One region of the Rhizobium sp. RAF36 genome, then DNA from elsewhere that is predicted to be linked to it. Evidence: riboswitches for the same ligand, from Rfam matches in the RefSeq annotation. Region 1 holds a riboswitch; each other region holds the start of a gene.
What was found. A riboswitch is a leader RNA that binds a small molecule or an ion and turns the genes downstream of it on or off. The one in region 1 is predicted to bind cobalamin.
Positions count from the first base shown of each region.

Region 2: it holds a riboswitch for cobalamin, as region 1 does, so the genes downstream of both, cobU (bifunctional adenosylcobinamide kinase/adenosylcobinamide-phosphate guanylyltransferase) here and nrdH (glutaredoxin-like protein NrdH) in region 1, are expected to answer to the same signal.
Region 3: it holds a riboswitch for cobalamin, as region 1 does, so the genes downstream of both, bluB (5,6-dimethylbenzimidazole synthase) here and nrdH (glutaredoxin-like protein NrdH) in region 1, are expected to answer to the same signal.

Region 1 covers NZ_JBFREC010000004.1:271,580-282,165, reverse strand. Annotated here, with positions in the region: gene AB4Z25_RS16590 (GMC family oxidoreductase) at 1-616, shown strand, start outside; gene AB4Z25_RS16585 (MarR family winged helix-turn-helix transcriptional regulator) at 711-1,187, shown strand; gene AB4Z25_RS16580 (FUSC family protein) at 1,238-3,247, shown strand; gene AB4Z25_RS16575 (DUF1656 domain-containing protein) at 3,254-3,463, shown strand; gene AB4Z25_RS16570 (efflux RND transporter periplasmic adaptor subunit) at 3,460-4,347, shown strand; gene nrdF (class 1b ribonucleoside-diphosphate reductase subunit beta) at 4,354-5,328, opposite strand; gene nrdE (class 1b ribonucleoside-diphosphate reductase subunit alpha) at 5,558-7,717, opposite strand; gene nrdI (class Ib ribonucleoside-diphosphate reductase assembly flavoprotein NrdI) at 7,687-8,097, opposite strand; gene nrdH (glutaredoxin-like protein NrdH) at 8,110-8,331, opposite strand; cobalamin riboswitch at 8,584-8,807, opposite strand; gene metE (5-methyltetrahydropteroyltriglutamate--homocysteine S-methyltransferase) at 8,958-10,586, opposite strand, start outside.
Region 2 covers NZ_JBFREC010000001.1:528,944-539,529, forward strand. Annotated here, with positions in the region: gene AB4Z25_RS02680 (glycine betaine ABC transporter substrate-binding protein) at 39-1,037, opposite strand; gene AB4Z25_RS02685 (cobyric acid synthase) at 1,491-2,945, shown strand; gene AB4Z25_RS02690 (chloride channel protein) at 2,942-4,732, opposite strand; cobalamin riboswitch at 4,955-5,345, shown strand; gene cobU (bifunctional adenosylcobinamide kinase/adenosylcobinamide-phosphate guanylyltransferase) at 5,625-6,149, shown strand; gene cobW (cobalamin biosynthesis protein CobW) at 6,155-7,201, shown strand; gene cobN (cobaltochelatase subunit CobN) at 7,205-10,586, shown strand, end outside.
Region 3 covers NZ_JBFREC010000001.1:662,235-672,820, forward strand. Annotated here, with positions in the region: gene AB4Z25_RS03305 (DUF1003 domain-containing protein) at 1-276, opposite strand, end outside; gene AB4Z25_RS03310 (LTA synthase family protein) at 359-2,248, opposite strand; gene AB4Z25_RS03315 (NAD+ synthase) at 2,491-4,170, shown strand; gene AB4Z25_RS03320 (hypothetical protein) at 4,215-4,421, shown strand; gene AB4Z25_RS03325 (TolB family protein) at 4,563-5,393, shown strand; cobalamin riboswitch at 5,412-5,592, shown strand; gene bluB (5,6-dimethylbenzimidazole synthase) at 5,636-6,319, shown strand; gene AB4Z25_RS03335 (DUF2865 domain-containing protein) at 6,316-7,413, opposite strand; gene AB4Z25_RS03340 (NADP-dependent malic enzyme) at 7,538-9,850, opposite strand; gene AB4Z25_RS03345 (UDP-2,3-diacylglucosamine diphosphatase) at 10,064-10,586, shown strand, end outside.

The DNA.
Region 1 (10,586 bases):
TTCCGGGCCGGTGACGACCACGGGGATCGAATCATGCCTGTTCTACGATCCGGATGGCGGCGAGCGTCCCACTATTCAGCTCTATTGCGCTCCGATCGTCTATCTCGACCGCGACGTCTCCTCGGCCAAACCCACCTGGGGCGTGACCTTCACCTCATGCCTTCTCAGGCCGAAGGCGCGTGGCAGCGTCCGGCTGCGCTCCGCCAATCCTGCCGACCAGCCGCTGATCGATTGCAACTTCTTCGGCGATCCCGATGATCTGAGGCTGACACTGGCATCGCTGAAGACAGCGCGCCGGTTGCTGGAAACCGAGCCTTTCCTGTCCAAGATCGACATGGAGATCCTTCCCGGCCGCGCCATTCAGGACGAAGAAGCCCTGACGAAATTTGCCGGGCAGACGGTCAAGACCAACTATCATCCCTCCGGTAGCCTGCGCATGGGGCCGGACAGCGACCCCATGGCGGTCGTCGGCAGCGATCTTCGTGTGCGGGGCATCGCCGGCCTTCGGGTCATCGATTGCTCGATCATTCCCTTCATTCTTTCGGGCAACACCAACGCTCCGGCGATGGCGATCGGCTCGAAGGCTGCCGAGATGATCGCCGCCAGCCACGCCTGAGCTAAAGGCCGACCAGCATAGCCAGATTGCCGCAGCCAATAAAATAGATAGCGAATAATTTGAATCCTATCGAATTCGGTGCTATATCCAACGCATGGATACCTACAACAGCCTTCAGCGCGTCTTCACCGCAAACCTGCTTTCGACCGGCCGCCAGTGGCGCCGCGCCGTCGACCTCGCACTCAGCAGCCACGGAATCTCCGAGGCCTGCGCCGCCCCGCTTCTCTGGATCGGCCGCCTCGGCGGCGGTGTCCGCCAAGTGGTGCTGGCCGGCCATGTCGGCATCGAAGGGCCATCGCTGGTTCGTCTTCTCGATCAGCTCGAAACGCTTGGCCTTGTCGTCCGCAAGGACGATCCTGCCGATCGCCGCGCCAAGGGTCTTTATCTGACCGATGAGGGCAGTGCCCTTGCGGCACGCATGGAAGCCGTGCTCGACGAGCTTCGCGAGCGCATTCTCCAGGATGTCAGCAAGGCAGACCTTGAAGCTGCCGTGCGCGTGCTGCAGGCCTTCGACAATATAGACGTGACGCAGACAGGCGCCCTCGAAAAGGAAATCGAGGCAGCGTCGTGATACCCGTATGGCGTGACTGGTTATTCTCGGGCAAGGCGTTTCTTGCCTCGATGCTGGCGCTTTTCGTGGCGCTGTCGCTCGATCTGCCGCGCCCCTACTGGGCGATGGCGGCCGTCTACGTTGTCGCCAATCCGCTGGCGGGCGCCACAAGCTCCAAGGGCCTCTATCGCGCGCTCGGCACGCTGCTCGGCGCTTCTGCCGCGGTGTTCTTCGTTCCGCTCTTCGTCAACGCGCCCGAACTGCTGTCGCTGGTCGTGGCGCTCTGGACCGGCACGCTGCTGTTCATCTCGATGCTCGACCGCAGCGCCCGAAGCTATGTCTTCATGCTTGCCGGCTATTCGCTGCCGATGATCGCCCTGCCCTCTGTCGGCTCGCCCGAGACGGTCTTCGACACGGCGCTTGCCCGCTCGGAAGAGATCATCATCGGCATCGTCTGCGCCAGCATCGTCAGCGCCGTCATCTTTCCGGCCAGCGTCAGCTCGCTGCTCGGCCAGCGCATCACCACCTGGCTCGATGATGCCGGAAGCTGGGCCGACGAGATCCTGCGCGGCGAAGGCGCCTCGCCGGCAACGCCGCTGAAACGCCAGAAGCTCGCCTCCGATGTGACTGGTCTTGATCTCGTCATCAGCCAGCTCGGCCATGACGCGAATGGCCGCGATATCGTCCGTCATTCGCGCGAATTGCGTGGCCGCCTGCTGATGCTGCTGCCGCTGTTTTCATCGCTTGCCGACCGTCTTCACGCGCTGAAAGCCTCCGGACAGGAGCTGCCGCCGGCGCTTTCCGCGCTGCTCAACGATGCCGCCGCCTGGTTACAGCAGGGCGGCAAAGGCAAGCCGGATGGTACAGGCGCGAACTTGCGCCGCCGCATCGATGACGTCCAGACCTCGGAAAGCCACGAAACCGGCTGGAACGCCCTGCTTTATCGCAGCGCGCTTGCCCGCCTCGGCGAGATCGTCGATCTCTGGCACGATTGCCTGACGCTGCGCGACGAGATCGCCAGCGGCCGCCATGCCGGTCCGTGGCATCCGGTTTTCCGCCACCGCCAGGTGGTCGGCCGCGTCAGGCATTATGACTATGCGCTGATTGCCTTCGCTGCCGGTTCCGTCGTTGCCGGGATCGCTGTCGCCTGCTTCTTCTGGATCTTCACCGGCTGGCAGAATGGTGCGGGCTTCGTCACCATGGCCGCCGTCGCCTGCTCGTTCTTCGCCGCGATGGACCGGCCCGCGCCCTTCATCCGGTCGATGTTCATCTGGTCGGCTCTGAGCCTTGTGATCTCCTTCGTCTACATTTTCGCCATCCTGCCGGCGGTCAACTCCTATGAGCTGCTGGCCGTGGTTTTCGCCCCGCCCTTCCTGTTGCTAGGCCTGCTGATCACCCGGCCGCAGTTCAACATGCTGGCGATGCTGCTTTCGGTGAACAGCGCGAGCTTCATCGCTCTCCAGGATCGCTACACATCCGACTTCACCACCTTCACCAATGAGGCGGTCGCGGCCCTTGCCGGAATCGGCTTTGCCCTCGTGTGGACGCTGATCGCCCGTCCTTTCGGCGCCGAACTCGCCGCCGGGCGGCTGGTGCGTGCCGGATGGAAGGATCTGGCCGAAACGGCAGCCGGCGAACGGCGCACCGACCATGAGCGGCTCTCCGGCCGCATCCTCGATCGCCTCGGCCAGCTGGTGCCGCGCCTCGCCGCCGTCGAGGATCGCGAACTAAAAAAGGTCGATGGCTTCGCCGATGTGCGCCTCGGCTTTAACGTTCTGATGCTGCAGACCCGGCGCAAGGAACTGACCGGCGCAAGCGCACTGTCTGTCGGCCGGGTGCTCTCAGGCGTGTCCGATTTCTACCGGGCGCGGCTTGATGCCGGCCAGGCAATCGACCCGCCCGACGAGTTGCGTGCCGCTATCGACGACAGCCTCGGAACCATTACCCATGAACGGACGGAAACCCGGGACAATATCGATGCCCTGGTCGGTCTGCGCCGGGCGCTCTTCCCTGAGGCGGCGCCGCCAGATTGGCCCACGCCCGAAACCATCTCAACCCCGCTTCAGATTGCAGCCGAGTAAACCGTCATGCCTGCCGAATTCGATCTCTATGGCGTCTATGTGCCGCGCCTTCTCGTTCTCATGGTGCTTTCCCTTCTTCTCGTGATGATCGTCCGTCGCGGACTGAGCTGGGTGGGCGCCTATTCGCTCGTCTGGCACCGCGGCCTCTTCGATCTCTCCCTCTATGTGCTGCTTCTCGGAGCAGTCTCCTCCCTGACACGCTGGTACTTCGCATGAACACGCTGAAATCAATCTCCCGCCTGATCGTCACCCTCGCCTTCGTTGCCGCCGCCGCCTATGCCGGCCACGGCCTTTGGGTGCATTACATGGATGAACCCTGGACGCGCGACGCGCGTCTGCGCGCCGACGTCGTCGGCATCGCACCGGACGTTTCCGGCCTCGTCAGCGACGTCGCGGTCAAGGACAACCAATCGGTCAAGAAGGGTGATGTGCTGTTCCGCGTCGATGGCGAGCGCTTCAAGATTGCTCTCGCGCAGACCGAAGCGGCGCTCGAAGGCGCCAAGGCCATGCTGGAACAGGCCCGCCGCGAAACCGACCGCCAGCAGCGCCTCGGCGATGCCGCCTCCGTGCAGCAGAAGGAACAGGCGCGCACAGCCGCCGACCAGGCCGAAGCCACCTATCTGCAGGCCGTCGCCAACCGCGATCTGGCGCAGCTCAATCTCGACCGCTCCGCCGTCAGAGCAACGGTCAACGGCACGGTTTCGAACCTCAGCCTGCGCCCAGGCGACTATGTCACCGCCGGCACCGCCAAGGTCGCGCTCGTCGATACCGACTCCCTGCGAGTCGAAGGCTATTTCGAGGAAACCAAGCTGCCGCGCATCCATGTCGGTGACAGCGTCACGATCCACCTGATGGGCCATCGCCAGACGCTGGAAGGCCATGTCGACAGTATCGCGACCGGCATCGAGGACCGCGAGCGCACGTCGGGAACCGGGCTGCTGGCCAATATCAACCCGACCTTCAGCTGGGTGCGGCTGGCGCAGCGCGTTCCGGTTCGTATCAATCTCGACAAGGTGCCTGACGGTGTGCAGCTGATCGCAGGATTGACGGCGACGGTCGAAGTCGGAAGCCAAAGGTCCGACCTCGCCTCGCTCGACTGACCTTGCCTAGAAGTTCCAGTCCTCGTCCTCAGTCGCCACCGCCTTACCGATGACGTAAGACGAGCCGGAGCCCGAGAAGAAGTCGTGGTTCTCGTCGGCATTCGGCGAGAGGGCCGAAAGGATCGCCGGATTGACCTTGCAGGCCTCCGGCGGGAACAGCGCCTCGTAGCCGAGGTTCATCAGCGCCTTGTTGGCGTTATAGTGCAGGAACTTCTTGACGTCTTCGGTGAGCCCGACGCCGTCATAAAGCGCCTCGGTATATTTGGCCTCGTTGTCGTAGAGCTCCAGCAGCAGATCGAAGGCGAAATCCTTGATCTCCTGGCGGCGGGTTTCCGGCAGACGCTCGACGGCGCGCTGGAACTTGTAGCCGATGTAATAGCCATGCACCGCCTCGTCGCGGATGATCAGGCGGATCATATCGGCGGTGTTGGTGAGCTTGGCGCGGCTCGACCAGTACATCGGCAGATAGAAGCCGGAATAGAACAGGAAGCTTTCGAGGAAGACGCTGGCAACCTTCTTCTTCAGCGGATCGCCCGAAGCATATTGCTCCATGATCAGCGCCGACTTCTTCTGCAGAAACTCATTCTCGTCGGACCAGCGATAGGCGTCGTCGACGTCAGGCGTCGAGCACAGCGTCGAGAAGATCGAAGAATAGGAGCGCGCGTGCACAGCTTCCATGAAGGAGATGTTGGAAAGCACCGCCTCTTCATGCTGGGTCGAGGCATCGGCCATGAGCGTCACCGAGCCGACGCCGTTCTGGATAGTGTCGAGCAGCGTCAGCCCGGTAAAGACCCGGATCGTCAACTGCTGCTCTTCCGGCTTCAGCGTCGCCCAGGAGGGAATGTCGTTCGACAACGGTACCTTTTCCGGCAGCCAGAAATTGCCGGTCAGGCGGTTCCAGACTTCGAGGTCCTTGTCGTCCTCGATGCGGTTCCAGTTGATGGCGCGGACGCGGGATACGGGCTTGGCGTGCATGTTCATGGGAAATCTTTCCTCAATCAGTTCTGTTGGAGGACGCGGCCCCCTCACCCTAACCCTCTCCCCGCTGGGGAGAGGGGACGTGCCCGCCTACACGCCTCAATCAAGGGGCTGACGGGCGCTGCGGTTCCCTTCTCCCCAGCGGGGAGAAGGTGCCGGCAGGTCAGGCGCAGCGTGCTGCGCCGGGGATGAGGGGGGCTACTCGCTCTAAGGCCAGCGGCCGGAAATCAGATCACAACGTACACGACACACATCCCTCCACCTGCGTCCCCTCCAGCGCCATCTGGCGCAGGCGGATGTAGTAGATGGTCTTGATGCCCTTCTTCCAGGCGTAGATCTGAGCCTTGTTGATATCGCGCGTCGTCGCCGTATCGCGGAAGAACAGCGTCAGCGACAGGCCCTGGTCGACATGCTGGGTGGCAGCCGCATAGGTGTCGATGATCTTCTCCGGTCCGATCTCGTAGGCGTCCTGGTAATAGTCGAGATTGTCGTTGGTCATGAAGGCCGCCGGATAATAGACGCGGCCGATCTTGCCTTCCTTGCGGATCTCGATCTTGGAGACGATCGGGTGGATCGATGACGTCGAGTGGTTGATGTAGGAGATCGACCCCGTCGGCGGCACCGCCTGCAGGTTCTGGTTATAAAGCCCGCCCTCCATGACGGCCTTCTTCAGTGCCAGCCAGTCTTCCTGGGTGGGAATTTCGATACCGGCATTGCTGAACAGGTCAGAAACCGTCTGCGTAGCCGGTTTCCATTCCATTTCGGTATACTTGTCGAAATATTCGCCCGACGCGTATTTGGAATTCTCGAAACCCTTGAAGCTCTGGCCCCGCTCGATCGCGAGACGGTTCGAGGCGCGGATGGCGTGATAGGTCACCGTGTAGAAATACATATTGGTGAAATCGACGCCCTCTTCGGAGCCGTACTGGATTCGCTCGCGGGCCAGATAGCCGTGCAGGTTCATCTGACCCAGGCCGATCGCGTGGCTCTCGTCATTGCCCTTCTCGATCGACGGGACCGAGGAGATGTGGCTCATGTCGGAAACTGCCGTCAGCGCCCGGATCGAGGTCTCGATCGTCTTGCCGAAATCGGATGAGTCCATGGCGGCGGCGATATTCAGCGAGCCGAGATTGCAGGAAATGTCCTTGCCCATCACCTTGTAGGACAGATCGTCATTGTACTCGCTGGCTTCGCTGACCTGCAGGATCTCGGAGCACAGATTGCTCATGGTGATGCGTCCGGCGATCGGGTTCGCCTTGTTCACCGTGTCTTCGAACATGATGTAGGGATAGCCGCTCTCGAACTGGATCTCGGCGACGATCTGGAAGAAGTCGCGGGCCTTGATCTTCTTCTTCTTGATGCGGCTGTCGGCCACCATCTCGCGGTATTTTTCGGTCACCGAGATTTCGGTGAACGGCACGCCGTAGACGCGTTCCACGTCATAGGGCGAGAACAGGTACATGTCCTCGTTGTTCTTGGCGAGCTCGAAGGTGATGTCTGGAATGACGACGCCGAGCGACAGCGTCTTGATGCGGATCTTCTCGTCGGCATTCTCGCGCTTGGTATCAAGGAAGCGCATGATGTCGGGGTGGTGGGCGTTGAGATAGACGGCCCCTGCCCCCTGGCGCGCGCCGAGCTGGTTGGCATAGGAGAAGGCGTCCTCGAGCAGCTTCATCACCGGGATGATGCCCGACGACTGGTTCTCGATATGCTTGATCGGCGCGCCCATTTCGCGAATGTTGGTCAGCGACAGCGCCACGCCACCACCGCGCTTCGACAACTGCAGCGCAGAATTGATCGAGCGGCCGATCGATTCCATATTGTCTTCGACGCGCATCAGGAAGCAGGAGACCAGCTCGCCGCGCTGCTTCTTTCCGGCATTGAGGAAGGTCGGCGTTGCCGGCTGGAAGCGGCCGGAAATGATCTCATCGACCATGTCGCGGGCCAATGCCTCGTTGCCCTGCGCCAAGGCGAGTGCCACCATGCAGATGCGGTCTTCATAGCGCTCCAGATAGCGCTTTCCGTCAAAGGTCTTCAGCGTGTAGCTGGTGTAATATTTGAAGGCGCCGAGGAAGGTCGGGAAGCGGAACTTCTTGTCATAGGCGTGATCGAAGAGATCGCGCACGAAGTTGAACGAATACTGATCCAGCACCTCCTGCTCGTAATAGCCCTCGGTGACGAGGTAATCGAGCTTCTCCCGGAGATTATGGAAGAACACGGTGTTCTGGTTGACGTGCTGCAGGAAATACTGCTTCGCCGCCTGCCGGTCCTTGTCCAGCTGGATCTTGCCGTCCTCGTCATAGAGGTTCAGCATCGCGTTCAGCGCGTGGTAATCCAGCCCGGTTTCCGCGGCTTGCGCCTTTACGGGGCGCTCGAGAACTGCCGTGTCCAAAATCGTTCCAATCCGTGTTTGACGTTGGCAACATCATCAGCGGTGCCGAGCAACTCGAACCTGTAGAGGTAAGGTACCTGGCATTTCTTCGCGATGATGTCGCCGGCGAGCCCATAGGTCTCGCCGAAGTTGCTGTTGCCCGCGGCAATCACGCCGCGGAGGTTCGAACGGTTTGCCGCATCGTTCAGGAAACGGATCACCTGCTTGGGCACAGCTCCCTTGCCGCCCTCGCCGCTATAGGTCGGGACCACAAGAACATAGGGAGAGACGGCTTGAAGCGTCTCGCCTGATATCGGGATGCGCCGGGCGGGAAGGCCAAGCTTTTCGACGAAGCGATGGGTGTTTTCCGACCGGCTGGAAAAATAGACGATCTCGCCCATCGCAGCCGCCGCTCAGGCGAGCGCGCTGATCATGTCGGGGCGGAAGCCCGCCCAATGCTGCTCGCCGGCGATGACAACAGGGACCTGACGGTAGCCGAGACCCTGCACCAGATCATAGGCGGCGCTATCGGTGGAAACATCGATGATGGTGTAGTCGATGCCCTGGCGATCGAGCGCGCGGGTGGTTGCGGTGCACTGAACGCAGGCGGGCTTGCTGTAGACGGTGATGCTCATGGGAAAACCTCGTGACTGGAAGGCATGGGATATCGTTCGGACATCCGCCGATGTCCGCGCTTGGGAAGATCGAAAAGGAAGACAGCCGTTGCCGGTTGCCGGGCGTCAGCAGCCCGTCATTCGCGCCGGTATGATCTGAAACTCAAAGACATAAGACTTCACCCCGAAGTGGCTCATGCGGGACACACCGGAGGAAGCGAAGAGCGGCATCATGCCCACATCTCATCGCTCGCCAGCCGGACACCCCGCCCGTGGACGTTTTCGCTCAAGGCAGGTCTCCTGGCTTGCGGATCATCACATTCATCCCGGTCTTCCCAGGTCTTCATGACCCAGTGACCCGAAATGGGACATATGCTCGCCGCTCACAGTTGCGGGGGCAGCTCCGGCATTGCTCCGCCTTGCGGCAGATCTCACCGAATTCCCGTCTTAGCCCGCGATCCTTGCGAATCGAGGGAACCTCGAACACTAGATATAGTACGCGAGTCTATTTTTACGTCAATGGATGGTTCAGGTTTCGGGTGCCGCAAGCCGAAAAAATGAATGTGATGTGGATAACGGAAGATTAATGCGGATTGGCTGTGGAAAAGAGAAGCCGGCAAAAGCCGGCTCCTCGAATGCGATGACGATCAGGCCGTTGCCGTGGCAACGCGTTCGCGCAAAGACCGCGCCGCCGCCACCATATTGACGAGCGCCGGCTTCACTTCCTCCCATTTGCGGGTCTTCAAGCCGCAATCCGGATTGATCCAGAGCTGCGAATCGCCAAGCCGCTCGCGCGCCAGAAGAAGCAGACCGGTCATATCGGCAATATCGGGAACGCGTGGCGAGTGGATGTCGTAGACACCCGGGCCGATTTCGTTCGGATAGTCGAAACCGCGGAATGCCTCCAGCAGCTCCATCTTCGAGCGCGACGTCTCGATCGAGATCACATCCGCATCCATCGCGGCGATCGCATCGATGATGTCGTTGAACTCCGAGTAGCACATATGCGTGTGGATCTGCGTCGCGTTGCTGACACCGGTCGAGCACAGGCGGAAGCTTTCGACGGCCCAGTCGAGATAGGTCTTCCATTGCGAGCGCCGCAGCGGCAGGCCTTCCCGGAGTGCTGCCTCGTCGATCTGGATCATTCTGGCGCCGGCCTTTTCGAGATCACCGACCTCGTCGCGAATCGCCAGCGCGATCTGCCGGCATGCTTCGCTTCGGGCGATATCATCACGCACGAAGGACCAGTTGAGGATCGTCACCGGTCCAGTCAGCATGCCCTTCACCGGCCGGTCTGTCAGAGACTGGGCATATTGCCACCAGCTTGTCGTCATCGGCTTCGGCCGCGCGATATCGCCGAAGATAATAGGCGGGCGGACATAGCGCGACCCATAGCTCTGTACCCAGGCATGCTGCGTGAAGGCAAAGCCTGACAGCTGCTCGCCAAAATACTGCACCATGTCATTGCGCTCGAACTCGCCATGAACGAGCACATCGAGGCCGATTTCCTCCTGCCAGCGGATGGCTGCTTCGGTTTCCTTGCGCAGGAAAGCCTCATAGTCCGCATTGCTGAGCGTCCCCTTCGTGTGTGCCGAACGGGCCTTGCGGACTTCAGGCGTCTGCGGAAAGGACCCGATCGTCGTCGTCGGGAACAGCGGCAAGCGCATATCCGTCTGCTGGATCGCCTTGCGCTCGGCGAAACCGGCCTTGCGGCGCTTCATGGTCTCGTCGATCGCTGCAATCCGCTGCCTGACCGCGGGATCATTGACCTTCGGCGATGCCGCGCGGGCGGCCGCGGCCCTCGAAGAGCTGCCGATGGCATCCGTCACGCAATCGCGCCCCTGCGAAAGTGCCTGGCCGAGGACCGCCAGCTCATCCAGCTTCTGCGTGGCAGAAGCCAGCCATCCCCTGACCTCGGCATCAATAGCGGTTTCGAGAGCAAGATCGATCGGCACATGCAGAAGCGAGCAAGATGGCGCGATTTCGATTGGACGCGTTTTGGAAAGCGCCTCGACCCGATCCAGCAGTTTCTCAAGATCAGCGCGCCAGATGTTGCGGCCATCGATGACGCCGAGAGACAATACCCGGTCATCAGGCACCGCCGATACGACCGCATCAAGCTGCTCGGGCGCGCGCACCAGATCGACGTGCAGACCGGCAACCGGCAGCGCCGCTGCTGTCTTGAGATTGTCGCCCAATGCGCCGAAATAGCTGGCGATCATGATCTTCAGGTTCGGCACCAGCTGGTGAAGCGCGCTGTAGGCCGTGGTCAGCGC
Region 2 (10,586 bases), on a different contig from region 1:
AAGGCATATCATGACGGCGCTGGCCTTCGCGAAGCTTGCTAAAGCGCTCGCTTCACCCGGGCCGCCACTTCTTCGGGCACCCAGAGGGTCCAGAGCTCCGGGTAATTCTGCAGAAAATAGATGGCGGCGTTGCGGCTGCTTTCACCGTTTTCATCCTGCCATGCCAGCACGTCGTTGATCGTGCCGTTGTCCCATCTGCGCTTGCGAAGATAATCCATCGCCGGACCGGCGCGGTCTGCGAATAACCTTGTGGTGACGGTGAACGCCTGGGATGTCGGATAAGCGTTGCGCTCGGGCTTGGCGCATCCGGGGACGGAGGTGCAGTTGTCCCACTCTGCCTGGTCGAAGGGGACACCCATCGCCAGCCGCACCATCTCGTATTTTCCGGCGACCGCAGTCGGCGCCCAGTAATAACCGAGCCAGCCGCGTTTGTCGGCAAAGGCATCGGCAATCGATGCATCGAGCGCCCGCGGCGTTTCAGCTCCTATGAGGTCAAAGCCTTTCTCTTCTGCATGGAAGGCATTGTAGATGTTCTGCGTCGAGATCTTGCAGGCCCAGCCGGTTGGACAATTGAATATCGCAGCCTTGTCCGTCGATCCGTCGCCCGGAAAGAGATCCGGGCGGGCGAGGGCGTCTTCCAGCGTCTTGATGGATGGGTTGGCGTCGGCGACGAATTTGGGGATCCAAAGACCTTCGACTGCACCCTCAGAAAGGATCTCCGCGCCTTCGACAAGGCGGCCGGCGGTGATGGCATCGTCCAGTTCGGTCTGAACACCCTTGACCCAGAGTTCCGGCGCGACGTCCGGCGTCGATTTTCCGTTCATCGAGGCGAAGGTCGGCATGGTGTCGCCGGGGACGATCTTGACGTCACAGCCATAGCCGGCTTCGAGAATGATCCTGTCAAAATTCGCTGCGATGGCGGCCGAGCCCCACTTCATCTCGGCAATCGAGACGTTTCCGCAGCCGGATGCCGCGGCCGAGGTCGCAAACGCGCAGACAAGGGCGGCGAATAACAGCATTTTTCCTGCGGTCTTCATCTGCACATCCTTATTTCCACTCAGGATTTTTAAATTTACAGATGCTAGCGCAGAAAAGGTTGCGGTCAACTTTCCGCAGTTGAACTTTTTTGGCCTAAAACATTGATTTACAACAGCTAATATTAGCGACTGCTGCCGCCTGTGATTGGGCGCTTCAATGATGCGGCGCACACGCCGCTGCCAACAAAAGTTCAAAAAAAGGTCAAAATTCATGTTTGCTTAAGGCCTCAATAACTCTCCGGTAAGGATGTCGCGTTATCAGTGTAGCCACGGCGGGGGACAAACCGCCGGTTCTCCGGATCAGGTTTTGCGTCCCGGAGAAGACGAGTTTCGCCGTGTATGGGCGAATACGCCAGAGTTTACGGCAAACCGCGCGGCTTACTGCCTGCGCGGTTTTCGTGTTTTTGGCCCTGCCGTTGACCGCGCGAGGCAACGCGTTGTAGGCCTCGTCACATGACCAGAGCCATCATGCTGCAGGGAACAGGATCGGATGTCGGCAAGACGGTGCTCGTCGCCGGGCTCTGCCGGCTGGCGGCCAATCGCGGACTGACGGTGCGGCCCTTCAAGCCGCAGAACATGTCCAACAACGCAGCCGTTGCCGACGATGGCGGCGAGATCGGCCGGGCGCAGTGGCTGCAGTCGCTGGCTGCGCGCACGCCGTCATCTGTTCATATGAACCCGGTGCTTTTGAAGCCGCAATCGGAGAACGGCAGCCAGATCATCGTCCAGGGCAAGGTCTGGGGGCAGGCGAAGGGGCGTGACTATCAGCGTCTGAAGCCGCAACTACTGGAATTCGTGCTGTCGAGCTTCGCCACGGTTTCCGAGGGCGCCGATCTGGTGATCGTCGAAGGCGCGGGATCGCCGGCGGAGATCAACCTGCGCCCGGGCGATATCGCCAATATGGGCTTTGCGACAAGGGCCGGCGTGCCGGTCGTACTGGTCGGCGATATCGATCGCGGCGGCGTCATCGCCTCGCTTGTCGGGACACATGCGATCCTCGACGACACCGATCGGGCGATGATCTCCGGCTATATCATCAACAAGTTCCGCGGCGACGTCTCGCTTTTCGACGAGGGGATTGCCGCGATCGGCCGTTATACCGGCTGGCCGTGCTTCGGCGTCGTGCCGTGGCTGAAGGCGGCAGGCGGGCTGCCTGCGGAGGATTCAGTCGTTCTTGAAAAGCTGGCGCGGGGAAGCGGGGCCGCATTGAAGATCGCCGTCCCCGTTCTGCCGCGGATTGCCAATTTCGACGATCTCGACCCGCTGAGACCCGAAGACGACGTCGAGCTGGTGTTCGTGCGTGCCGGGGAGCGTCTTCCCGAAGACGCCGCGCTCGTCGTGCTGCCGGGCTCCAAATCGACGATCAGCGACCTTGCCGATTTTCGCGCCGAGGGATGGGATCGTGATCTGGCCGCCCATGTCCGGCGCGGCGGCCGGGTGATCGGCATTTGCGGCGGTTATCAGATGCTCGGCCGCAAGGTGCACGATCCGCTCGGCATCGAGGGCGGAACGGCGGAGGTTGACGGGCTCGGGCTGCTCGACGTCGAAACCGTCATGGCGCCGGAGAAGACCGTTCGCAACAGCCATGCTGTTTCTGCCGAATATGGTACGCCGCTGTCAGGCTATCAGATCCATCTCGGCGTGACCGAGGGGCCGGATTGCAGCCGGCCGTCGGCCGTGGTGGACGGTGCCGCGGATGGTGCCGTATCTGCGGATGGACGTATCGTCGGCACCTATCTGCACGGCCTGTTTTCCAGCGATCCCTATCGCAGCCGGTTGCTGCAGAGTTTCGGCCTTCAGGGCGAAAGGCGCAATTACGCGGAGAGCGTCGACCGGGCGCTGGATGCCGTTGCGGACGAACTGGAGGCGCATCTCGACGGCGACTGGCTGAACCGGCTGCTTGGCTAGATTTCGCCGGAGATTTCGCGGCGCCGCCGGTCGAGCTCTTCGCTGTAGCGGCGCAGCGTGTGGCTTTCGCTGAGCTGGCCGACGACCTTGCGCTCGATCAGATTGTTGAGCACGGCGAGCGCTTCGCTTTCGCTCTTGTCGAAGATGGCCGCTGCCTGCTTGGCATTCATCTGCGGCTGCAGGAAATCGTTCTTGTAGCGCACGAAGCTCTCCAGCCCCTTGCCCTCGTCGTCGGTGGCGATCGGGTTGGCGTGGATTTCCGGCACCAGCACCAGACCGGCATATTTGCCTGTGTCATCGACAAGGATGACGCGTTGCGTGGCGCCGGCCGGAAAGGCCTTCTTGAACTCTTCGACAGTGGTTGCGGCATTGGCGGTCTTGACGTCGGCGCGCATCAGCTTATCGACCGTCAGATTGCGGATCCAGCCGACATCGTGGGCGCTACGGATGCTTTCACCGCGCAGGTGAAAACGCCAGGTGGCGAAGGAGTAGCCGAAGGTGGTGCGCACGACCAGCGACGACGTGATGACCGCGGCGAGCACCAATACGGTGATCGGGAAGTCGCCGGTGATTTCGAGCGCCAGAAAGGTCATCGTCAGCGGTCCGCCGATGATGGCGACGGCGAGTGAACTCATGCCGACGACGGCGTAGACCTCGGGTGTCAGCGAGGCATGCGCAAAGAACGGCGCGGAATAGGCAAAGAGCTTGCCGAGAAGCGCGCCCATGAACAGCGATGCAAAGAACAGGCCGCCCCTGAAGCCGGAGCCGATCGACACTGCAGATGCAAGCGACTTCAACAGCAGGATGCCGACGAGCGTCGGGATTGCCACCTGATGCGCCAGGTTGAGATGCAAGGCGCCATGCCCAGCCGACAACACCTGTGGAGAGATGGTGGCCAGCAGGCCGACAACGATGCCGCCGAGCGCCGGGCGTACCGGTGTCGGCACGGAACTCTTGCGGGCCAGTTCCTCAACAAAGGAAACGCCCTGCATGATCAGGATGCCGGCACCGGCGCAGCAGGCGCCAAGCAGAATGGCCGGCACATAATCGGCCGGCACCACAGTGCCGAATCTGCCTACGTCGATGGTGAAATCGTTGCCTGCGAGCAGCCGCGCCACCAGCGTCGAGAGCAGGGCGGAGACGACAACGGGTGTCAGCGAGACGATGGTGTAGGTGCCGATAATCAGCTCGAACGCGTAGAAGGCGCCGGTTAGCGGGGCATTGAAGGCTGCGGCGATAGCGCCTGCCGCACCGCAGCCGAGGAGGACGCGCAGATCGGCGCGGCGCAGCTGCAGCTTCAGGCCGAGCTTCGAGGCCAGGCCCGCCGCCAGCTGTGTATAGCCGGCCTCGAGGCCCACGGACGCGCCAAAGCCGTTGGAGATCAGGTTCTGGATGGCGACGATGATGCTGTCGGTCAGCGACAGGCGGCCGCCATGCAGTGCATTGGCCTCGATCGGGTCGACCATCGGCTTCTTGCGCGTCCTGCTAAGGATGAAGAGCAGCAGGCCGAGAAGCATGCCGCCGCAGACCGGTGCCAAGAGCAGCAGCAGCTTGTTGCTGATATCGGAGGAGCTCAGACGATCGACATCGCTGATGCCGAAGATCAGGCTGTGCATCTCGCGGGAGATCAGGCTCATGCCGGTGACCGCGCAGCCGGAGATGACGCCGACCGCGCCACCGGCGAAAACCATGCCCATTTCGTTCTGGCGCGCCAGCGCGCGCAGCCGCGCCAAATCGAATTTGAGATGGCGCCGCGTCAGGCGGCCGATATCGGTTTTCGTGAGCATGATGACAGAACTAGGCGACGGGGAGCAGGATCAAGGAAGCGCGCTTTGTGCGCCGCATGATTTCGCGAGCAATTGCAGCAAAAGCGAGGCGACGGCAAGCGAAATCGCGTCTTAAGTTAATGAATTTAATAGACTATCTGTTTGGTAGACTCAGTCGTGTTAAGGTGCGGCATTTTTCATCGCGCCGGGCTCGATTGACTTCGCACTGCCGCGCGCCTAACGATGAAATCAATAACGGATGGTTCCGGAGCGGTGATTGCCGCCCTGGATGAAAAGGGAATGTGACGGGGCGGACCCAAACCGGGCGTCTTCATCACAGCCGACCCCGCGACTGTAGAGCGGTCAGGGTCTTCCATCCGGTGCACCGGCACCATTGCCTGATCGCCGCATTCCGCGGCAGGGCGGTGGCTCAAGGACACCGGAAAAGCCACTGGAATGCATCGTGATCAGCAGGGGCTGGACGCCTCCATTTCTACGAATCGTCCGCCTTTTCACGAGAATGCAGCCGGGAAGGCGAGGAAGATCCGCTGGCACGATCAGGGATGGCCTTGCGCCATCCCTGTCGGGGCCTCAAACCGCGAGCCAGGAGACCTGCCAACCGTGCCGGGCGAAGAGCCCACCCAAGGGCAATCCTGTCCGCTGCCAGCACGGAGGTTGTCGTGGCTGAAACGCGAATTTGCATGCCGTCACGTCGGGCGGCCCCCAGGCGCTCCCTCATTCCTGTGCCTGTCACAGGAATCCAGCGTGCCCAAGTCCTTGGGCACAGAAGACTCATTTCCTTGCTGTTAGGTTTCATTCACGGCGCCGACGTGCCGTGGCTGGATTCCTGTGACGAGCACAGGAATGAGGGAGTGCGGGGAGAGCGCATACGTTTCGCCGCAGGCCTTTGCGCATGAGCGGCTCTCCTTCCAGCACCACCTTCATCCTTGGCGGTGCCCGTTCCGGCAAGTCCCGTTTCGCCGAACAGCTGATCGCCGATAGCGGCCTCGAGCGCCACTACGTCGCTACCGGGCGGGCCTGGGATGACGAGATGCGGGCGCGGATTGCCGCTCACAGGGACGATCGCGGGCCATCCTGGACGACGCATGAGGAGCCGCTGCAGCTTGTCGAATGCCTGTCGGCCGTCGACGGCGAAGGGCGGGCGATCCTTGTGGATTGCCTGACGCTCTGGGTCACCAATCTGATGATGGGCGAGCGGGATATGGCGGCGGAATCTGCGGCCCTTGCCGCCTGGCTGCCGAAGGCCAGGGCTCGGCTCGTGTTTGTTTCCAATGAAGTCGGCCTCGGGATCGTGCCCGAGAACCGGATGGCGCGGGATTTCCGTGATCATGCCGGGCGGCTGCACCAGATGATCGCGGCCTCCGCCGCGGACGTGTATTTTATCGCGGCCGGGCTGCCGCTGAAAATGAAGGGTTGAAATTTATGAACCAGAAGATCCCCGCAACCGTGATCACCGGCTTTCTCGGTGCCGGAAAGACGACGATGATCCGCAACCTGCTTTCCAATACCGGCGGCAAGAAGATCGCGCTGATCATCAACGAATTCGGCGACCTCGGCGTCGATGGCGACGTGTTGAAGGGCTGCGGCGCCGAGAACTGCACCGAGGACGACATCATCGAACTGACGAATGGCTGCATCTGCTGCACCGTTGCCGACGATTTCATTCCGACGATGACCAAGCTGCTCGAGCGCGAGCAGCGCCCCGATCATATCGTCATCGAGACCTCGGGCCTAGCGCTGCCGCAGCCGCTGGTCGCCGCCTTCAACTGGCCCGATATCCGTAGCGAAGTCACCGTCGATGGCGTGATCACCGTCGTCGATAGCGCCGCCGTTGCCGCCGGACGTTTCGCCGACGACCACGATGCCGTCGATGCGCGCCGCGCCGAAGACGAGTCGCTCGATCATGAGAGCCCGATCGAAGAGCTGTTCGAGGATCAGCTGACGTGCGCCGATCTGATCGTGCTCAACAAGACGGATCTGCTCGATGCCGCAGGCATTATCCGCGTCCGTGACGAAGTGGCGTCGCGCATTTCGCGCAAGCCGGCGCTGATCGAGGCGAAGAACGGCGAAGTTCCGGCCAGCGTCTTGCTCGGCCTCGGCGTCGGCACCGAGGAAGATATCGTCAATCGCAAGTCCCATCACGAGCTGGAGCATGAGGACGGCACGCCGCATGACCACGACGAGTTCGACAGCTTCGTCGTCGAGCTCGGCGCGATCGTCGATCCGGCCGGTTTCATCGAGAAGCTGAAGGGCGTGATTGCAGAGCATGACGTGCTCCGCCTGAAGGGCTTTGCTGCTGTTGAGGGCAAGCCGATGCGCCTGCAGATCCAGGCTGTCGGCAGCCGTATCGACCAGTATTTCGACCGCGCCTGGGCGTCGGGCGAGACCCGCGGCACGCGTCTCGTCGTCATCGGCCTGCATGACATGGACGAGGCGGCCGTGCGCAAGGCCATCGAGGCGCTCGTCTGATCCATGCATCTGCTTCTCGCCCAGAAAGGAACGATTAGCGACGGTGACGAGGCCATCGATCTTGGCCAGTCGCCGGGCGATATCCTGTTCCTGTCTGCGGCGGATACGGAGCTTGCGGCCATCGCCGCCGCCCACGGACAGGGCGGCGGCTCGCCGTTGACGCTTCGGCTTGCCAGCCTGATGAGCCTCAAGCATCCGATGTCGGTCGATGCCTATGTCGAGCGCACCGCGCGGCATGCGAAACTCATCATTGTCCGCGCGCTCGGCGGTGCCAGTTATTTTCACTATGCGCTGGAGGCTTTGCATGCCTGTGCGGCCCTGCATGGCGCGCGGATTGCCGTTCTGCCCGGCGATTCCAAGCCGGATGCGGGGCTGACGCCGTTTTCCAATGTGGCGCTCGATGATCTCAATGCGCTGTGGGCTTACCTGATCGAGGGCGGCGACGAGAATTCGCGGCGGCTGCTGGATTATGCGGCGGCGATGCTGTCGGGTGGTGAGAAGCCCGGTGCGGCTGCGCCGCTGATGAAGGCCGGGATCTGGTGGCCGGGGCGGGGAGTCGTTGGGGTTGAGGAGTGGAGAGTGTTGTCTGCGGCGATGCTGCTGAACGTGGCACCCCCCTCTGTCCTGCCGGACATCTCCCCCTCAGGGGGGGAGATCGACTCGTGGTTGGCGTTTCCCCAGGCAATTGAGGCTGGAATGAGCGGGCGCGCCCAGCCAATCTCCCCACCTGCGGGGGAGATGTCCGGCAGGACAGAGGGGGGCGAACTTGCTGCGACGGAGGAGCTGGGGTCCGAACCCATCGCCGCCATCAGCTTCTACCGAGCCCTGGTCCAGAGCGGCGAGACCGCACCGGTCGAGGCGATGATCGAGGCCCTGGCGGCGGAAGGTCTCCGGCCCTTGCCGGTCTTTGCCTACAGCCTGAAAGACCCGGTCTCCAAGGGCATCATCGACAGCATTTTTGATCAGGCGCCTCCCGATGTCGTGGTCAACACGACGGGCTTTGCTGTGTCCGCGCCGGGTGCTCAGCGTGAACCGACCGTGCTGGAAAAAAGCGGCTCCGTCGTGCTGCAGGCAATCCTGTCGGCTTCATCACTTGAGGCGTGGGCCGGGTCATCGCAGGGGCTGTCGGCGCGCGATCTTGGTATGAACGTGGCGCTGCCCGAAGTCGATGGACGGGTTCTGGCGCGTGCCGTCTCGTTCAAGTCGGCAGCGCGTTATGACGCGGCTGTCGAAGCGAATATCGTTACCAGCCAGCCTGATGAAGGGCGGATGCGCTACACGGCCAAGCTCGCCGCTGGCTGGGCGCGGCTGCGGCGCAAGCCGGCTGCGGCGCGGCGCGTGGCGCTGGTGCTCGCCAACTATCCGAACCGTGACGGGCGCCTCGGCAACGGCGTCGGCCTCGATACGCCTGCGGGTACCGTCGAGGTGCTGAAGGCGATGCGCGGGGCGGGCTATGGTGTCACGGATTTCCCTGATGATGGCGATGCGCTGATCCGCCATCTCTCGGAGGGGCCGACGAATTCCGGGCGTGACGGAAAGGTGATCCGCGAAACGCTTTCCATGAGGCGATACAAGGCGTTCTTCGCGTCTCTTCCGAAAAAGATTCAAGACGAGATGGCGGCGCGCTGGGGCGTGCCGGAGGGTGATCCCTACGTTGTGGATGGTCACTTCGCTCTGCCGTTCACGCGGTTCGGCAATGTGCTGGCGGGTATCCAGCCAGCCCGCGGCTACAATATCGATCCGAAGGAAAGCTATCATTCGCCCGATCTCGTGCCGCCGCACGGGTATGTCGCCTTCTATGCTTTCCTGCGCCAGGAATTCGGCGCCGATGCGGTTGTTCACATGGGTAAGCACGGCAATCTCGAATGGCTGCCGGGCAAGGCGCTGGCGCTGTCGGAGGAGTGTTATCCGGAGGCGATCCTCGGGCCGCTGCCGCATCTCTATCCCTTCATCGTCAACGACCCCGGCGAGGGCACGCAGGCCAAACGCCGGACGGCTGCGGTCATCATCGATCACCTGACGCCGCCGCTGACGCGCGCCGAAAGCTATGGTCCGCTGAAGGATCTGGAAGCGCTGGTCGACGAATATTACGAGGCATCCGGCAGCGATCCGCGCCGTATCCGGCTGCTGTCGAAGCAGATCCTCGATCTCGTCGCCGATATCGGCCTCGACAGCGATGCCGGGATTGCCAAGGGCGAGACCGAGGACGAGGCGCTGAGGAAGCTTGACGCCTATCTCTGCGATCTCAAGGAAATGCAGATCCGCGATGGGCTGCATGTGTTCGGCAGATCGCCCGCGGGGCGGTTGCTGACGGATCTGACCGTGGCGCTGGCGCGGGTGCCGCGGGGATTGGGCGAGGGCGGGGATCAGAGTTTGCAGCGGGCGATTGCGCTCGATGCAGCGTTGGCGGGTGCAGTACCCCTCTCTGTCCTGCCGGACATCTCCCCCTCAAGGGGGGAGATGGGCTGGGCGGAACCGCTCGCTTCCACCTCAACTGTTTTGCGAGAGGCCAACCACGAGTCGATCTCCCCCCTTGAGGGGGAGATGCCTGGCAAGGCAGAGGGGGGTACCCCGCATACAAGCGCCAAATTCGATCCCCTCGACTGCAACATGGCCGCGCCGTGGACCGGCTCACGCCCTGCCATCCTGGCCGACATCCTCGACGCCCCCTGGCGTACCAATGGTGACACCGTCGAACGCATCGAACTGCTGGCCGCCAAGCTCGTCTCCGCCGAAACCGAATGCCCGGCTGGCTGGCCCCAGACCAAATCCGTCCTCACAGAGATCGAATCCCGCCTGAAACCCTCGATCCTCGCCTGCGGAGCCGCCGAGATTTCGGCGCTACTCACCGGCCTCGACGGCCGTTTCGTCGCTCCCGGCCCCTCCGGCGCTCCGACGCGCGGGCGGCCTGATGTGCTGCCGACGGGGCGGAACTTCTATTCCGTCGACAGCCGCGCGGTGCCGACGCCAGCAGCCTATGAACTCGGCAAGAAATCGGCGGAGCTGCTTGTCCGCCGCTATGTGCAGGATCACGGCGAGTGGCCGGTGTCCTTCGGGCTGACGGCCTGGGGCACGTCCAACATGCGCACCGGCGGCGATGATATCGCCCAGGCGCTGGCGCTGATCGGCGTCAAGCCGGTCTGGGACATGACCTCGCGCCGCGTCACCGGCTATGAAATCATTACGCCTGCAATGCTCAGACGTCCACGGGTCGATGTGACGCTCCGGATTTCGGGCTTCTTCCGCGATGCCTTTCCGGAGCAGATCGCGCTGTTCGACAAGGCGATCCGCGCCGTCGGCGCTCTGGATGAGGATGCGGCGGATAATCCGATTGCCGAGCGGATGCGCGGCGAGGCGGCGCGGCTTGCGGCGTCCGGCCTGGATG
Region 3 (10,586 bases), on a different contig from region 1:
GTCGAAGGCGCCGGTCGCCAGGATGATGGTGTTGATGACAGTCCAGATCACCAGGAAGGCCAGAAAGGTCAGGATGAAGGACCAGGAGCCGCCGACGCGGGCGATGCCATCGGCAATGCGCTGACCGAAGGACGACTCGGCCGAAAGGACGGCATTGACGTTGGTGGAGATGATCTTCCGTTCATGCGCCTTCTGCAGCACGCGCTTCTCGATGTCGCCGAGTTCGTCGGCACTCTTGCCGAAATGCGTGTGGATGAAATTGGGGAGGTTATACATGCGAGGCTCCGATGCTGTATCGCGTCGGAGCCAGTATTCCCGCTGATGGCCTGAATGCAATGCGAATTAGTGTCTTAGCTGCTCAGTAGCTGGCTTCGTTGACCATCACATGCTGCGGGAAGAAGCGGTCGAGCGTCTGCGCCTTGCCGAACATGACGTCGTGCTGCAGGTAGCGGTAATCGCGCACCAAGGGATCGAGCTTCTTCGGATCGAGCACCCAGTCCGGCGTCACCTCGTTCTTGCGGGTTGCCAGCTGGTAGCGGTCGATGATGTCGTATTTCTTCTGCACCCGGCCGAGGAAGCCGGTGTAGTAGGGATGCTCGAAGCCGGCGAACTTCAGAAGATTGTAGGAGATCAGCGACGGGCTGATGGTGCCGACATCCTGCTTGACGCCCTTCTTGTTCGACCAGATCACCAGCGGCGTCTCGTGCTGCTGCTTCATGACATCGAGCGGCGCCTTGCGGGTGGCGACCTGGTCCGGCATGTAACCGGCGCTCATATAGACATTACCGAGCGGAGGCAGGTGGTCGCCCCAGAGCACGATGATCGTCTCGCGGTCGCGGTGCGAGGCCCAGTCCATCAGCATCTTCAGGCTGTCGTCGGCTTCCTTGACGCCCTGCGTATAGGTTGCGAGCGTTGCGCGGTCGGCTTCCGGAATGTCGCCCTGGATATCGATCGAGTTATGGGCGTAGCGGTTGGCCTCGTACGGGCCATGTCCCTGCAGCGTGACAGCGAAGAAAAAGAACGGCTTATCCAGTCCGTCGCCCTCGCGCATGATTTCCTTCATCAGCGAGTCGTCGGAGGCAAAGATGCCGCGCTTTTCCATCGGCGGCAGGGTTTCCTCGGTGCGGAACTCCTCGAAGCCGAAATCCTTGTAGACCTCGTTGCGGTTCCAGAACCAGCCGCTGAAGGGATGGAGCGCGCGCGCCGTGTAGCCTTCGCCGCGGAAGAAGGTCGCGAGCGAGGGGACGTCGCGGCGGATATATTGCTGATAGGGAATGCTGCCATAGGGCAGGAAGGCATTGGAGAACCCCGTCAGCGCCTCGAACTCGACATTGGCGGTCATGCCGCCGAATTCGGGCGAGAAGACATAGCCGGACTGGGAGGCGCGGATCGTCGGCATCGGGTCGGCGCTGAAATTCAGCTTCTTCAGCCGCGTCGGATCCCAGAAGGATTCGCTCATCAGCATGATGACATCGGGTTTTTCACGCGGACCGGCGAGATAGCCGTAATTGCGGGCCGGGATCGCGTCGAGCGCCTCGGCGTTGAGGCCGGCAGGGGCGGCGACATCGGCCATCGGCACATTGAAGATGAAGGCGAGGATGAAGCCGTTGCTGCGATAATTTTCCTTCTGGTCCCACATCATCGGCACGACCTGCAGGCGGTCGCGGATGTAGGAATATTGCGAATAATCCATCAGCGAACCGAAGGCGGCGATCACCGGCAGGCCGAGGCAGAGGCGGCGAAGACGCGCCTGGTTCGACAGCTTCGGAAAGGTGCGCCAGGCATAACGCCAGCCGAACACCATGCCGGCGGCGAGCAGCACTAGGCCGACAACGATGGCGATTGCCGTGAACGGCCGGTCGCGCACCATCACCGGCAGCAACTCCATGATCTGCCGGCCGAAGAGGATATCCGAGGGATAGAAGGGATCGGACAGGTAATGCTGCTTCTGATTGGAGACGAACGCGGGGATCAAGACAAGCGGAACGAGGATCAGCGCCGAGAGATAGCGGCGGCCGAAGGCGGCATCGAGCGTCAGCATCAGGATGGTCAGCATGACGACGGTGGTCATACCGGGGCGGGCCGTCGAGGTCAGGAAATCGCCGACATCGGCAAGCGTGCTGCGGGCGATCCATTCGACGGCGATGACGCTGAGCAGTGCCATCGAAAAGGTGAATGCGATGCTGAGGGCGGCTCGGGCGGCGGGAGAGCGGACATTCGCGCCGAGACCAGCAGAAAGCAGCGCCATTCTTCTGGCCTGCGCGGACTTCATGACCAACGCGATCAAGGGCGGACTCCAATGTCATTCCCGCCGTCATCCCGGCGTCATAAAACCTTCACCGAACTGTCACATGCCCGCCATGAACGCTAGATGAACCGTTAATGTTTCCTTGCTTTTCCCGAAGATTTGAATTTTCGTCTGAGCAGACCCGGCGGCTTTTCATGGCAGGACACGTTGCGGGGCGAACGCGCGCGCGCTAAATAGATGACATGACACAGGAAAACGCTCCCTTGAACACGCTCCGGATTGCCGTCGGCCAGCTCAACCCAACGGTTGGCGATGTTGCTGGAAATCTTGCCAAAGCCCGCGAGGCACGCGCCGATGCGGCCCGTCAGGGCGCGGATCTGCTGCTTTTGACCGAGCTGTTCATTTCCGGCTATCCGCCCGAGGATCTGGTGCTGAAACCGGCATTCCTGAAGGCCTGCCTCAAGGCCATCGAGGACCTCGCAGCCGATACCGCGGATGGCGGACCGGGTCTGATTGTCGGCTTCCCGCGGCAGGGCGAGACCGGGCGGCACAATTCCGTCGCGGTGCTCGATGGCGGCAAGATCCTGGTGTTCCGGGACAAGATCGATCTGCCGAATTACGGCGAATTCGACGAGAAGCGTGTGTTCAGCGAAGGCTCGATGCCGGGACCGGTGAATTTCCGTGGTGTCAGGATCGGCGTGCCGATCTGCGAGGAGATCTGGAACGATCTCGGCGTCTGCGAGACGCTGGCCGAAAGCGGCGCCGAAATCCTGCTGGTGCCGAACGGCTCGCCCTATTATCGCGGCAAGGTGGATGTGCGCCATCAGGTGGCGCTGCGTCAGGTGATCGAAACGGGCCTGCCGCTGATCTTCGCCAACCAGCTCGGCGGCCAGGACGAACTGGTCTTCGACGGCGCGAGCTTTGCCTTCAACGGCGACAAGTCGCTGGCCTTCCAGATGAGCCAGTTCGAGCCGGCGCTTGCCGTGACCACTTGGAAGCGCGGCGACAACGGCTGGCGTTGCAGCGAAGGACCGATGTCGCATATTCCGGAGAAAGAGGAGGCCGATTACCGGGCCTGCCTGCTCGGCTTCCGCGACTACGTCAACAAGAACGGCTTCAAGAATGTCGTGCTTGGGCTCTCCGGCGGCATCGACTCGGCGATCTGCGCGGCAATTGCCGTCGATGCGCTGGGCGAGGAGCGGGTCCGCACCGTCATGCTGCCCTACCGCTACACGTCCGAGGATTCGCTGAACGATGCCGCCGAATGCGCCAAGGCGCTCGGCTGCCGCTACGACATCGTGCCGATCGAGGCGCCGGTGACCGGCTTTACCTCGGCGCTCTCCGATCTCTTCGAAGGCACCGATAGCGGCATCACCGAAGAAAACCTGCAGAGCCGCGCCCGCGGCACGATCCTGATGGCGATCTCCAACAAGTTCGGCTCGATGGTCGTCACCACCGGCAACAAGTCGGAAATGTCGGTCGGCTATGCGACGCTCTACGGTGATATGAACGGCGGCTTCAATCCGATCAAGGACCTCTACAAGATGCAGGTCTATGCGATCTCGCGCTGGCGCAATGCGCATGTGCCGCCGGATGCGCTTGGCCCATCAGGCGTGGTGATCCCACAAAACATCATCGACAAGGCGCCCTCTGCCGAACTGCGGCCTGATCAGACCGACCAGGATTCGCTGCCGCCTTATCCGGTTCTCGACGACATTCTCGAATGCCTCGTCGAGAAGGAAATGGGCGTCGATGAGATCGTCGCGCGCGGCCACGATGTCGCGACGGTGCACCGGATCGAGCATCTGCTCTATCTCGCCGAATACAAGCGCCGCCAGTCGGCGCCAGGCGTGAAGATCACCAAGAAGAATTTCGGCCGCGACCGCCGCTATCCGATCACCAACCGTTTTAGGGATCGGTAGGGGTATTATCATTTGCAGTTTGTCTAGATTGAGAGGGGACGAGCATGGCATTGCGCACAATTGCCTTGGATGAGCTCGATGGTTTTCAATTGGACGAAGCAAACCGGCTTTATTGGCGGGGCGAGACGGTCGTTCTTGAGCGCCGGTTGAAGCTCGAAACATATCAGATTGTTCTCGCTACATTGGCTACGGTCGGCGCTGTCGCATCTGGAATTCATCCTTTCCTAGTGAGTTGGCATCTTCTGAACTGAGGATTTCGTGTCCTTGAACCTCAGCTCGCTTTTGAAGCGATGCGCCTTTATCGAAACGCAGATGCATGGCACAAACCGCATGCAAATCAGAATGAAGCGGAACGGCTAAGCGCCGGGCCGCAGCAAATGCGGGAGGCATGCATGCGCAGTTCGGTCGAGATCTACAATATCCGCACCGGTCGGAGCCGGGTCGTGTTCCAGACGGAGCAGCTGATCGAGGCGCCGAATTTTTCGCCCGATGGCCGCTACCTACTGCTGAACGGTGATGGCCTTCTCTATCGCTTGTCACCGGACGGTGAGGGCGGTCTGCAGCAGGTCGATACCGGCTTTGCCACGGCCTGCAACAACGATCACGGCATTTCGCCCGACGGAAGGCAGTATGTGATCTCCGACAAGACCGAGCATGGCAAATCCTGCATCTATACCCTGCCGTCGGAAGGCGGCGCGCCGAAACAGATCACCGAAAACCTGCCGTCCTACTGGCATGGCTGGTCGCCTGACGGAAAGGAACTCGCCTATTGCGGCATTCGCGGCGATCTCTTCGATATCTACACGATTTCCGTCGATGGCGGCGCCGAGCGGCGGCTGACGCATGGCGAGGGGCGCAATGACGGGCCTGACTATTCCTTCGACGGGCAGTGGATCTATTTCAATTCCAGCCGCACCGGGCTGATGCAGATCTGGCGCATTCATCCCGATGGGACCGGTTTGGAGCAGGTCACGCACGACAATTACGGCAACTGGTTTGCCCATCCGGCGCCTACCAACGACAAGGTGCTGCTGCTTTCCTACGATCCTGACGTCTTCGATCATCCGCGCGACCTGCATGTGCGCCTGCGATTGATGGATATGGACGGCGGCAATCTGACGACGCTCTTCGAGCTGTTCGGCGGGCAGGGCACGATCAATGTTCCCTGCTGGTCACCTGATGGTGACGAGTTTGCCTATGTCCGGTATTTCCCGGCTACTTGAAGCTTCTCGTAAAAGCGGGCAAGAGGCATGGGTCAGGTGCCCGCTTGCCGCGGGAGAATCGGGAATCCGGTGCAAGCCCGGAACGTGCCCAACGCTGTAAGGCCGACGCCTGCCGCATCATGCCACTGGTTGACACCGGGAAGGCTGCGGTGGGCGGATGACGCCAAGTCAGAAGACCGGCCTGGCATCATAGACTGATCCCGCGCGGACGGCGGGGCGGTTGCGTTGTTGGGGATTTGACGATGCGGCCCATGAACAAGGATGCGCTTGAAGGCGCGTCCGCCTTTTCCGCTGACGAGCGCGACGCCGTCTACCGGGCGATCATGACCAGGCGCGATGTGCGCGACCAGTTTCTGCCTGATCCTGTACCATCCGACGTGCTGATGCGGCTACTCGGAGCCGCGCACCACGCGCCCTCGGTTGGCTTCATGCAGCCCTGGAATTTTATCGTTGTCGAAGATGCAGGTGTGCGTCAGCGCGTGTGGAACGCCTTCGACAGGGCGAACCGCGAGGCGGCCGGGATGTTCGATGGTGAGCGGCAGGCGACATACCGGTCGCTGAAGCTCGAGGGTATCCTCAAGGCGCCGCTCGGCATCTGCATCACCTGCGATCCGTCACGCAGCGGTGACGTCGTGCTGGGGCGCACGCATAATCCGCGGATGGATAGCTATTCAACCGTCTGTGCGGTGCAGAACCTCTGGCTCGCGGCACGGGCCGAAGGCATTGGCGTCGGCTGGGTCAGCATTTTCCATGAGAGCGAGCTCAAGGACATTCTCGGCGTGCCCGCGCATATCGAGATCGTCGCCTGGCTATGCGTCGGCTATGTCGATACGCTCTATAGCGAGCCCGAGCTGGCCGTTAAAGGCTGGCGGCAGCGGCTTTCGCTCGACGATTTGATCTTCCGCGATGGCTGGGGCCGCCGCTAATTCTGTTGTTGCTGCTGCGGCTGCGGCCCAGATGTCGCCGGGTTCTTCAGGTCGATACTGCCCTGGTCGCCCGCGAGAAATTGCGGGCCGATCTGGCGTACCTTGCTGTTGCCGGGGTCGTAGGGGCGGTCCGGTACCTGTGCCTGCGGCGCAGCCGGTGTGGGGGCTGCAGTTGCCGGCGGCTTGGTCGTGATCGTCGTGATCGAGCCCTTTGGCGGCGGCGCGCTGACCGTCTGGTTCTTGCGCATCTGCTCGTAATAGGCGGTCAGATTGCAGCTGCAGGAGGATTTCTCACCGGGCGCCCGGTTCTTGTAGGCGAAGGCGTTCGGCATGGCGCTGTAGCGCGCGCCGGTCGCGGCCGAGATCATGTTGGCCGCGTCGGTGTTGGAGACGTCCTGATAGAACAGCTCCGTCTCGATGCCGGGGCACATTTTCGAGCAAGTGGAGGCGTCGCGGCTGAAATCGATCGAGGTCGCATTGGTGCTGATCGGGAAGAAGCCGCCGTCGCAGCTTCGCACGCACATGGTGCTGACATGCGACATCATCTCGCCGCGGGGCACGCCATATTGGGTGTTGCCTTCCTCGCCGTTGCCGAGCGGAATGAAGGTATCGCCGCGCATCGCCTGTTCTTCGGTACTTGGCGCCGGGACATAGGCGCGCTCGTCCGGCTGATAGCCCGGATCGTCGTTGCAGCCGTTATCGTCGAGGGCCGCCATCAGTTCGCGGCGTTCGTTGACGTCGCTGCCGCCGGCCTCCCGCAGTTGGTTGCGGCGCTCCTGGAGGTAGTGGATGTTGTCGATCATCCGCGATTCCGATTCCTGCAGATCGCCGCAGTAGCGGTCGTTCTCGCCGCCGATGACGACCATGCTGTCGACGCTGCAGCCGTTGCTGCGCAGGTCGTTGCGCAGCTTGCGGAGCTCGAGGTTCTGTTCGGCTATGGCGCTTGCATATTGGCGGATCTCCGGGCCGTTGCCGATCACCTGCGGCAGGTCGGCAAGGCGTCCGCGCAGATCTTCGCAGATCGCGCTGGTCTGCGCCGCCGCGGGCGCGGCAGCAGCGAGAAAGAGAGCAAGGGTCAGGCTTCGGCGTTTCACGGTATCATCCCGCAGCATAATAAACCGGAAGCGGCAGAGCATTTGCCGCATCCGTTCTGTCTAGCTGCCTTCCGTTAACAAGCTAACGAAGGAATTCTAACGCATTTTTCCGATCGACGGCAAATCACGCCGGCTGCTGGGCCTCGACGACGGCAAGCGCCGCCATATTGACCACACCGCGCGACGTCACCGACGGCGCCAGAATATGGGCCGGGAGCGCGGTGCCGAGCAGGATGGGGCCGACATGCAGGCCGTCGGTCATCGACTTGACGACGCCGAGCGTGATGTTGGCCGCATCGAGGTTCGGGAAGACCAGCAGGTTGGCTTCACCGTGCAGCGTGGTGGACGGCATGACGCGCTTGCGGATTTCGTCGGCGATTGCGCTCTCACCATGCATTTCGCCATCGACTTCGAGATCAGGGGCGGCATCACGGATCAGCTGCAGGGCACCGCGCATCTTCGTGGCGCTTTCGCTTTCGCGCGAGCCGAAGTTGGAATGCGAGACGAGGGCGGCGCGCGGCGTGATGCCGAAGCGCTTGATTTCCTCGGCAGCCAGAACGGCTGATTCAGCCACTTCCTCGGCGCTCGGATTGAACGTCACGTAGGTGTCGGTGAAGAAGGTGGCGCCACGCTGCGAGATCAGCAGGCTGAGCGCTGAAAAATCGCGGACATCCTTGCGCTTGCCGATGATCTGGCGAACGTCGCGCAGGTGCTTCTCGTAACGGCCTTCGAGGCCGCAGATCAGCGCGTCTGCTTCGCCGCGGCGCAGCGCCAGCGCCCCGATGACGGTGGTGTTGGTACGCACGATCGTGCGGGCCGCTTCCGGGATAACGCCCCGGCGGCCGACGAGCGACAGATAGAGATCGACATATTCGCGGAAGCGCGGATCGTCTTCCGGGTTGATGACGGCGAAGTCGGAAAGCGGGCGGATGCGCAGGCCATAGCGCTGCAGGCGGGTTTCGATGACCTGCGGACGGCCGATCAGGATCGGTTCGGCAATGCCTTCTTCGATGAGAACCTGAGCGGCGCGGAGCACGCGTTCGTCTTCACCTTCGGAGAAGATCACCCGCTTCTTTTCGGCAGCCTTGGCGGCCGTGAAGATCGGCTTCATGATGAAGCCGGAGCGGAAGACGAAGCGGTTCAGCTGGTCGAGATAGGCGTCGAAATCGGTGATCGGACGGCGTGCGACGCCGCTCTCGGCCGCTGCCTTGGCGACGGCAGGCGCGATGCGCAGGATCAGGCGCGGATCGAACGGCGAGGGGATCAGATAGTTCGGTCCGAAGATCGGCGTTTCACCGGAATAGGCGCGGGCGGCGACATCGGACGGCTCTTCGCGGGCGAGGCCGGCGATGGCGCGGACGGCTGCCATTTTCATCGCTTCGTTGATCTCCTCGGCGCCGCAATCCAGCGCGCCGCGGAAGATGAAGGGGAAGCAGAGAACGTTGTTGACCTGGTTCGGGAAGTCCGAGCGTCCGGTGCAGATCATCGCGTCCGGCCGGGCGGCACGGGCGAGTTCCGGCATGATCTCCGGCGTCGGGTTGGCGAGCGCCATGATCAGCGGCTTTTCGGCCATCTGCTCGAGCAGTTCCGGCTTCAGCACGCCGGCAGCAGAGAGGCCGAGGAACACATCGGCGCCGCCGATGTTTTCGGCGAGCGTGCGGGTATCGCTCTTCTGCGCGTAGACGGCTTTCCATTGGTCCATCAGCACGTTGCGGTCCTCGTAGACGAGGCCTTCGATGTCGTGGACCCAGATGTTCTCGCGCTTGGCGCCGAGTTCGACGAGCAGATTGAGACAGGCGAGCGCCGCAGCGCCGGCGCCAGACGTGACGATCTTGACGTTGCTGATCGACTTGCCGGCCAGTTCCAGGCCGTTGAGGATGGCGGCGGCGACGATGATCGCGGTGCCGTGCTGGTCATCATGGAAGACGGGAATGCGCATCTTTGCGCGCAGCTGCTGTTCGATCTCGAAGCATTCCGGCGCCTTGATGTCTTCGAGGTTGATGCCGCCGAAGGTTGGCTCAAGCGAGGCGACTGTCGAGACCATTTGCTCGACGGTCGAGGCATCGACCTCGATATCGAAGACGTCGATATTGGCGAATTTCTTGAAGAGAACGGCCTTGCCTTCCATCACCGGCTTGGAGGCGAGAGGGCCGATATTGCCGAGGCCGAGAACGGCGGTTCCGTTGGAGATGACGGCGACCAGATTGGCGCGCGAGGTGTAGTCGGCGGCCGTCTCCGGATCGTCGCGGATCGCGAGACACGGCGCGGCGACGCCAGGCGAATAGGCGAGCGCCAGATCGCGCTGGTTGCCGAGCGGCTTGGTCGCCTGAATTTCGAGTTTGCCGGGGCGGGGATAGCGGTGGAAGAACAGCGCCTGTTCGTCAAGAGTTCCACCTGTCAGGTTCTTCTCCGTCTTGGATTTGTCCTGATTATCCATTGCCTTCTCCAATACCGCAGTCATGTCGTTTGAAGCCTTCTCCATACAACAATCGGTGCGGCGGGACAGCGGGAATTTGAGGTTGAAAGCGGAAAACTCTTATGCCCGGAGGATGCGTCAAACAACCGCGCTGTCATCTTCCTGAAACACGAGTCTGATTTTGGAAGGCCAGATGAACGATGGGGCACGGGCAGGATGCCTGTGATGGATTACATGGATACGCGACACTTCCGTACGCTCTTCATTTCCGATGTGCATCTCGGTTCCAAGGCTGCCAAGGCCGACTTCCTGATCGACTTTCTGCGCCACCACGAGGCAGACACGATCGTCCTCGTGGGCGATATCGTCGATGGCTGGCGCTTGAAGCGCAGCTGGTACTGGCCGCAGGTCTGCAACGACGTCATCCAGAAACTGCTGCGCCAGGCGCGCAAGGGTACGCGCGTTGTCTACATTCCCGGCAATCACGACGAATTCCTCCGCGACTTCCCGGGCATGCATTTCGGCGGCATCGAAGTGGCCGAGCGGATGATGCACGAGGGCGCCGACGGGAAGAAGTATCTGGTGCTGCATGGCGACGAATTCGACGTCGTCGTCCGCAATGCCCGCCTGCTCGCCTATCTCGGCGACTGGGCCTATGACATGGCGATCCGCATCAATATCGTTCTGGCCGCCATCCGTCGCCGCATGGGCATGCCCTACTGGTCGTTCTCGGCCTGGGCCAAGCTGCAGGTCAAGC